DNA from 2 places in the Enterobacter wuhouensis genome. Region 1 is predicted to be linked to the other one. Evidence: predicted binding sites of a transcription regulator. Region 1 holds the regulator's gene; the other holds the start of a gene.

Region 1 (4,216 bases):
AGGGAACGGACGCAGGGCCTGAGCCACAACGACAGGATAAATAGCGCCGTTAGCGATCGCCATTACGCAGAATGGAATCAAAATTTCCGCCAGGCCTGCGCCCGGAATAAAGCCCACCGCCCAGGTTCCGATTACGCTGAACGCGTACAGGACCAGCAACCACGGCAGCATCTGCTGGCCTTCCCACTTCTGCAGCGCCGCGCGGCAGCCGTAACCGCCTACCAGAAACGCGATGGTTTGCGGCACATAGCTCAGGCCGATGGCCGCCGGGCTGTAGCCCATATCGTGCAGTATGAACGGCGAACCGGTCAGCCAGGCGAAGAAGCTTGCGGAGCAGGCGGCGTAAATCAGCACGTTGCCGCGATACGCCTGGGTACGCAGTAGGGAGGTAAAGGTGATTGGCTTCGCTTCTGGGTGCATCTCCTTCTTATGCGCAGGCTTAAGGAAGAACGCAGGCAGCATCAACACCAGAGTGATGGCAAACAGGGTGGCGAAAATCGCCTGCCAGTCGAAGTGTGCCAGTATCCAGCTGCCCAGCAGCGGGGCGAGGGCAGGCGACAGGCCCACCAGCGGCATGATGGTGGCGAAGATCCGGTTGGTGCGCGATGCAGGATAGTAATCGGTCACCAGCGCCTGCCAGGTCACGGCGGCGGCGCACACGCCGACGGCCTGCACGAAGCGCAGCACCAGCAGCCAGGTCGCATCGCGTACCCACAGCATCCCTACACAGCCCAGAGCAAAAATAGCCAGGCCGAGCAGCAGTACCGGTTTACGACCAAAGCGGTCGGAGAGGGGGCCCCACAGCAGCTGCGCGAAGGCAAAGCCGGCAAGGAACAGGCTCAGGCTGGCACTGATGGCGGCAGCAGGGGTTTGTAAATCTTCCTGCATCGCGGCGAACGCGGGCAGATACATATCGGTCGCCAAAAAGCCCAGCACGCTGAGGCCGCCGAGCCAGACTAAAAATCCTTTCCTGGGTTGCATTCTTTTTTTCTCCTGAGGAGGCAGGTGTACGTTGGCGCAGAGTGTAGGGAGTGCAAAGCGGCTTGTGAAACGCTAATATTTGGAAAGTGCATTCAAATTTTTTGCAGGCAGAAAATGTGGTCAGATTATTCTCTTGAAGTGGTGGATGCCGTTGCGCGCAACGGCAGCTTTACCGGCGCGGCGCAGGAGCTACACCGCGTCCCTTCGGCCATCAGCTACACCGTGCGTCAGCTGGAGGAGTGGCTGGCGGTTCCCCTGTTTGAACGACGGCATCGGGACGTTGAGTTAACGCCAGCCGGCGCGTGGTTTTTGAAAGAAGGGCGGTCTGTTATCAAAAAAATGCAGATCACCCGCGAACAGTGCCAGCAGATTGCCAATGGCTGGCGGGGGCATCTTTCAATCGCCGTGGATAACATCGTCAAACCCGAACGTACGCGGCAGATGGTTGTTGATTTCTATCGCCATTTTTCGGACGTCGAGCTGCGCGTGTCGCAGGAGGTGTTCAACGGCGTCTGGGACGCGCTGGCAGACGGCAGGGCAGAGATGGCGATTGGCGCAACGCAGGCGATCCCCGTGGGCGGACGCTATGCGTTTCGTGATATGGGCATGCTGAGCTGGAACTGCGTGGTGGCGAGCCATCATCCGCTGGCGGCGATGGAAGGGCCGCTGAGCGACGACACGCTGCGCAGCTGGCCGTCGCTGGTGCTTGAGGATACGTCGCGCTCGCTGCCGAAGCGTATTACCTGGCTGCTGGACAACCAGCGTCGCGTCGTTGCCCCTGACTGGGGATCCTCAGCAACCTGCCTTTCCGCCGGTTTGTGCGTGGGAATGGTGCCGGTTCATTTTGCGCGTCCGCGTATCGATACCGGAGAATGGGTGGCGCTTACGCTGGAGAACCCGTTCCCGGATGCGGCCTGCTGCCTGACCTGGCAGCAAAATGACGTGTCGCCCGCAATGGCCTGGCTGCTGGATTACCTGGGCGACAGCGAAACGCTTAATCGGGAGTGGTTACGGGAGCCAGCGTAGCTGGCTCCCGTAAAACGATTAACGACGGTAGTCGCGGAACGGGCCATCCGCAACGGAACGGCGCTCGATAAGGCGCGGGTGGACCTCGATGGACTGGGATTCTTCACGCTTGTTGACGATCCTGTCCATCAGCATGTTGAAGGCCGTTTCGCCCAGCGAATCTTTCGGCTGGTGGATAGTGGTCAGCGCCGGCGTAAAGAAGCGGGCGTTACGCACGTTGTCATACCCGATCACGGAAATATCCTGCGGCACGCGCAGACCCAGCTCGTCCGCCGCGCAGAGGGCACCCATTGCCATGATATCCCCACCGCAGAAGACCGCAGTCGGGCGGTGCTGCTGGGAGACAATTTGCTGCATGGCGCGATAGCCCGATTCTGGCTCAAAGTCACCCTGCACGATCCAGTTTTCCGGCACGGTGATGAGCGCTTCTTCCATGGCTTTCATAAAGCCGGCCAGACGGCCTGCGCCGGTATTTCGCTCCAGCGGGCCTGGGATCACGCCAATCTCGCGGTGGCCGCGTTCCACCAGGTAACGGCCTGCCATGTAGCCGCCTTCAAACGCGTTATCAATCACCGAGTCGGTGAAGTCGGCTCGCGCTTCGCCCCAGTCCATCACCACCATCGGAATGTGGCGGTACTCTTCCAGCATGGAAAGCACGGACTCCGGGTACTCGGAACACATGACCAGAAGGCCATCGACGCGCTTTTGCGCCATCATCGACAGATAGGCACGCTGTTTTTCAATGTTGTTCCACGCGTTCCCCAGAATGAGGGTATAGCCTTTCTGGAAGCAGTTTTTCTCAACCGCTTCGATAATCTCGGCAAAATAGGCCGCTTCGCTGCTGGTAGCCAGCAGGCCGATAGATTTGGTGTGATTCACCTTCAGGCTGCGCGCCACCGCACTCGGCGAGTAGTGCAGTTCCTTGATAGCGGCCCAGACCGCATTGCGCGTCTCTTCAGCAACAAAGCGGGTTTTGTTAATTACATGTGATACGGTTGTAGTGGAAACGTTTGCGCGTTTTGCTACGTCTTTTATTGTTGCCATTAAATGTCACTCCAGACCATATCCTAAGCTCCTGAAAAACATGAAGGTAAACGTTTGCCTTCTCTCACCCTTATTACGCAATCTGGAATTGCGACACGCCGGGAAAACGACACAGGACGTCAGGAGGGGGTCAATGGCCGGTACGCTAATAAATTTAGCGTGGAATTTTGTCCTATCTTGATGAAAAGGGGAAGAGCTAAAGTGGATATCAGTTTAAATCCTGGAAGATTTTTGACGTAAACTGTGTAAAAATGAGCAAGCTCACTTTTCGTAGGGTGATTAAAAGGAGAAAAATTGATGAGTACCGATCTTAAGTTTTCGCTGACCACCACCGTTATCGTGCTGGCTCTGATTGTTGCTGCGGGTCTGACGGCTGTACTGCACTGATTTAATCGGGGGGAGCGCTTGCTCTCTCCGAACTTGCCCCGATTGTTACTTCTCCGGCAAAAATCTTTTGCCAAAATGTTAACTTCTCATTTTTTGTGATTGATGTCATGCTTTTGACTTCTTATTCCTGTGTCGCACTCCGACACGGCATCCGGAGTTGACCCATGAAAATCAATTTTCCTCTGCTGGCCCTGGCGATTGGCGCTTTTGGGATCGGCACCACTGAATTCTCCCCTATGGGGTTACTGCCCGTTATCGCCCGGGGCGTAGACGTCTCAATCCCGGCTGCCGGTATGCTGATCAGCGCCTATGCGATCGGCGTGATGGTGGGGGCTCCCTTGATGACGCTGCTGCTTTCTCACCGCGCGCGCCGCAACGCGCTGATATTCCTGATGGCGATTTTTACGCTGGGCAACGTGCTCTCCGCCATTGCGCCGGATTACACCACGCTGATGCTGTCGCGTATCCTGACCAGTCTTAACCACGGCGCGTTCTTTGGCCTGGGCTCCGTTGTAGCCGCAAGCGTGGTGCCAAAGCACAAGCAGGCCAGCGCGGTCGCCACCATGTTTATGGGGCTGACGATAGCCAACATCGGCGGCGTACCTGCGGCTACCTGGCTTGGGGAAGCGATCGGCTGGCGTATGTCATTCCTTGCGACCGCCGGGCTGGGCGTGGTGGCGATGGTGGCGCTGTTCTTCTCTCTGCCAAAAGGGAGCGCAGGCGAACGCCCTGACGTGCGTAAAGAGCTGTCGGTGCTGGTACGCCCACAGGTGCTCTC
Region 2 (4,216 bases), 1.3 Mb from region 1:
TGCACGTATGGGTTAGAGACCAGACTCTTGCTCTCGTCGTAATCCAGCTGCGGGTTGTCCGGCGTCGCCTTGGTAGCGAAGGACATATAGTAGCTGAACCCGATGTAGTCCACGCAGCCCTGCATCAGCGCCGCTTTATCTTCTTCGGTGATATCCAGCGCGAAGCCGCGACGCTCGAAGTAGTTGAGCAGATGCTGCGGATACTTGCCGCGCACGTGCACGTCGGTGAACCAGTAGCGGCGGTGCATGGCGTTCATCGCCATCATCATGTCGTCCGGCGCGCAGGTCAGCGGATAGATTGGGCACATGGCGATCATGCAGCCGATCTGCAGCGACGGGTTAATCTCCCGCCCCGCTTTTACCGCCAGGGCGCTGGCCACCAGCTCGTAGTGCGCCGCCTGGAACATCACCGGCTCGCGGTCTTCGCCCGGCGCGTACTTCAGCCCGGAGTTGGTGAACGGGGCAAAGTCTTCGTGGAAGTTAGCCTGGTTATTGATCTCGTTAAAGGTCATCCAGTACTTCACCTTGTGCTGGTAGCGCTGGAACACCACTTTTGCGAAACGCACGAAGAAGTCGATCAGCTTACGGTTGCGCCAGCCGCCGTATTCGGTGACCAGGTGGAACGGCATCTCAAAGTGGGACAGGGTAATAACCGGTTCGATACCGTGCTTCAGGCATTCGTCGAACAGATCGTCATAGAATTTCAGGCCAGCCTCGTTCGGCTCCAGCTCGTCGCCCTTCGGGAAAATACGCGTCCAGGCAATAGAAGTACGGAAACATTTGAAGCCCATCTCGGCAAAGAGTTTGATGTCTTCTTTATAGCGATGGTAGAAGTCGATGGCTTCGTGATTAGGGTAATTTTTCCCCTGCAGCACGCCGTTGGTGATTTCACGCGGCACGCCGTGCGCGCCGGCGGTCATGACGTCGGCAACGCTAACGCCTTTTCCGCCCTCTTTCCAGCCGCCTTCGAGCTGATGCGCGGCAACGGCACCACCCCACAGAAAACCTGCTTTAAATCCTGACATTCGCTTTCCCTCATTCTGCGTTATTTTCTGCAAAAACAGTTACAGAAACCGGTTTCAGTCCAATGATGTGTAAAGGGGCTTCGCGTTGCAAGCAGTTCACCGAAACCGGTTTCATTTTCGTGAACGGAGTCAAGTTTGGCGGCCTGCGTCCGTGCGAAAGAAAAAAAACACGCGCGCCGAGAATAGGCTCGCAAACGTTTGCCTGGACTGTTAGAATTGCGCCGATTTTTCTTACTAGCTATGCAATCGCGTGGGGATTTAAGCCGTGACCAACAAAACTTCTCTCAGCTACAAAGATGCCGGTGTTGATATTGACGCAGGTAATGCGCTGGTTGACCGAATCAAAGGTGTGGTGAAAAAAACCCGCCGCCCGGAAGTGATGGGTGGTCTGGGTGGCTTCGGCGCACTGTGCGCGCTGCCGCAAAAATATCGTGAACCTGTTCTGGTCTCGGGTACGGACGGCGTAGGCACCAAGCTGCGTCTGGCGATGGATCTTAAACGTCACGACACGATCGGTATCGATCTGGTGGCGATGTGCGTGAATGACCTGGTGGTCCAGGGCGCAGAGCCGCTGTTCTTCCTCGACTACTATGCGACCGGCAAGCTGGACGTGGACACCGCAGCCAGCGTGATCAACGGTATCGCCGAAGGCTGCCTGCAGTCCGGCTGTGCGCTGGTGGGCGGCGAAACCGCTGAAATGCCGGGCATGTACCACGGCGAAGATTATGACGTCGCAGGCTTCTGCGTCGGCGTGGTAGAAAAATCAGAAATTATCGACGGCAGCAAAGTGGCTGACGGCGATGTGCTGGTTGCGCTGGCCTCCAGCGGCCCGCACTCCAACGGCTACTCCCTGGTGCGTAAAATCCTCGAAGTGAGCGGCTGCGACCCGCAGACCACCGAGCTTGACGGTAAACCGCTGGCCGATCACCTGCTGGCACCTACCCGCATCTACGTGAAAAATATTCTGGAGCTGATCGAGAACGTTGACGTTCACGCTATTGCCCACCTGACCGGCGGCGGCTTCTGGGAAAACATCCCGCGCGTGCTGCCGGACAACACCCAGGCAGTGATCGACGAATCCTCATGGCAGTGGCCGTCCGTCTTCAACTGGCTGCAGACCGCGGGCAACGTCAGCTCTCACGAAATGTACCGCACCTTTAACTGCGGCGTGGGCATGCTGATTGCCCTGCCAGCAGACGAAGCGGACAAAGCGGTTAAGTTCCTGAATGAAAAAGGTGAAAACGCGTGGAAAATCGGTACGATTAAAGCTTCCGATTCCGAACAGCGTGTGGTCATCGAATGAAAAACATCGTGGTGCTCATTTCCGGCAACGGAAGCAATTTGCAGGCAATCATAGACGCCTGCAAGCAGAAGAAAATCAATGGCACCATTCGGGCAGTATTCAGCAACAAGGCCGACGCGTTCGGCCTTGAGCGCGCGCGGGAAGCGAATATTCCCGCGCACGCGCTGGAAGCCAGCCAGTTCGCAGGGCGTGAGGCCTTTGACCGCGAGTTGGTTCTGGAAATTGATGCCTACGCGCCGGACGTGGTGGTGCTGGCGGGCTATATGCGTATTCTTAGCCCGGCATTTGTCAAACACTACGCCGGTCGACTGCTGAATATCCACCCTTCCCTGCTGCCGAAATATCCCGGCCTGCACACCCACCGTCAGGTACTGGAAAACGGCGACGAAGAGCACGGTACTTCCGTGCATTTCGTTACCGACGAGCTCGACGGCGGCCCGGTTATTCTGCAGGCGAAAGTGCCGGTCTTTGATGGCGACAACGAAGACGACGTAACCGAACGCGTGCAGGCTCAGGAGCACGCCATTTACCCGCTGGTGGTCAGCTGGTTTGTCGACGGACGTCTTGAGATGCGCGACGGCGCTGCCTGGCTGGACGGCGTTAAGCTTCCACCGCAGGGCTATGCGGCTGACGAGTAGTTTGTTTGAATTGCCCGGCGGCGCTTCGCTTGCGCGGGCCTACGGTTCCGTAGGTCGTGGTAAGCGCAGCGCCACCCGATAATCCCTTCTCCAACCCTCTAAAATCCCCAACAAAAAAAATAACTGTCATACTTTTCTGGCACTGTTGGACATATCGTGGAAATGCTCGCCATAATAAGGACGAGACGGATTTACCACGTCCTGTGATTGAACTGGAGTGTGAGCTGTAATGGGTCAGGAAAAGTTATATATCGAGAAAGAGCTAAGCTGGTTAGCATTTAACGAGCGTGTACTCCAGGAAGCGGCAGACAAAAGTAACCCGCTGATTGAGCGTATGCGTTTTTTGGGTATTTATTCCAACAACCTGGATGAATTCTACAAGGTTCGCTTTGCCGAACTGAAGCGGCGGATCATCATCAGCGAAGAGCAGGGTTTAAATTCCCACTCGCGCCATCTGCTTGGAAAAATCCAGTCTCGCGTAATGAAAGCCGATCAGGAGTTTGATGGCCTCTACAACGAGCTGCTGCTGGAAATGGCGCGTAACCAAATCTTCCTGATTAACGAACGCCAGCTCTCCGTTAACCAACAGACCTGGCTGCGCCACTACTTCAAACACTACCTGCGCCAACACATCACCCCTATTCTGATCAACCGCGAAACCGACCTCGTGCAGTTCCTGAAGGACGATTACACCTATCTGGCGGTGGAAATCATTCGCGGTGAGAACATTAGCTACGCGCTGCTGGAAATTCCGTCCGATAAGGTTCCGCGCTTTGTGAACCTGCCGCCGGAAACGCCCCGTCGCCGCAAGCCGATGATCCTGCTGGATAACATTCTGCGCTACTGTCTGGACGACATTTTCAAAGGCTTTTTCGACTACGACGCGTTAAACGCCTACTCGATGAAGATGACCCGTGACGCCGAATATGACCTGGTGCACGAGATGGAAGCCAGCATGATGGAGCTGATGTCGTCCAGCCTCAAGCAGCGCCTGACCGCTGAGCCGGTGCGCTTCGTCTATCAGCGCGATATGCCGGACGCGATGGTCGAAATGCTGCGCGATAAGCTGACCATCTCCCGCTACGATTCGATTATTCCCGGCGGGCGCTACCACAACTTTAAGGACTTTATTGGCTTCCCGAACGTCGGCAAGGCCAATCTGGTGAACAAACCGCTGCCGCGCCTGCGCCATATCTGGTTCGATAAGTTCCGCAACGGATTCGACGCCATCCGCGAGCGCGACGTTCTGC

What was found. The regulator PurR, encoded in region 1, represses purine synthesis genes. The targets are predictions, from matches to a motif close to CANGCAAACGTTTGCNTG.
Region 2: a site for PurR is predicted at 1,213-1,230, ahead of purM (phosphoribosylformylglycinamidine cyclo-ligase). Genes of this name have one in related genera too.

The regions. Positions count from the first base shown of each region.
Region 1 covers NZ_CP142124.1:2,063,332-2,067,547, forward strand. Annotated here, with positions in the region: gene punC (purine nucleoside transporter PunC) at 1-981, opposite strand, end outside; gene punR (DNA-binding transcriptional activator PunR) at 1,096-2,007, shown strand; gene purR (HTH-type transcriptional repressor PurR) at 2,026-3,051, opposite strand; gene cydH (cytochrome bd-I oxidase subunit CydH) at 3,349-3,438, shown strand; gene VPX56_RS09910 (MFS transporter) at 3,603-4,216, shown strand, end outside.
Region 2 covers NZ_CP142124.1:3,397,992-3,402,207, forward strand. Annotated here, with positions in the region: gene VPX56_RS16205 (6-phospho-beta-glucosidase) at 1-1,025, opposite strand, end outside; gene purM (phosphoribosylformylglycinamidine cyclo-ligase) at 1,291-2,328, shown strand; gene purN (phosphoribosylglycinamide formyltransferase) at 2,325-2,966, shown strand; gene ppk1 (polyphosphate kinase 1) at 3,196-4,216, shown strand, end outside.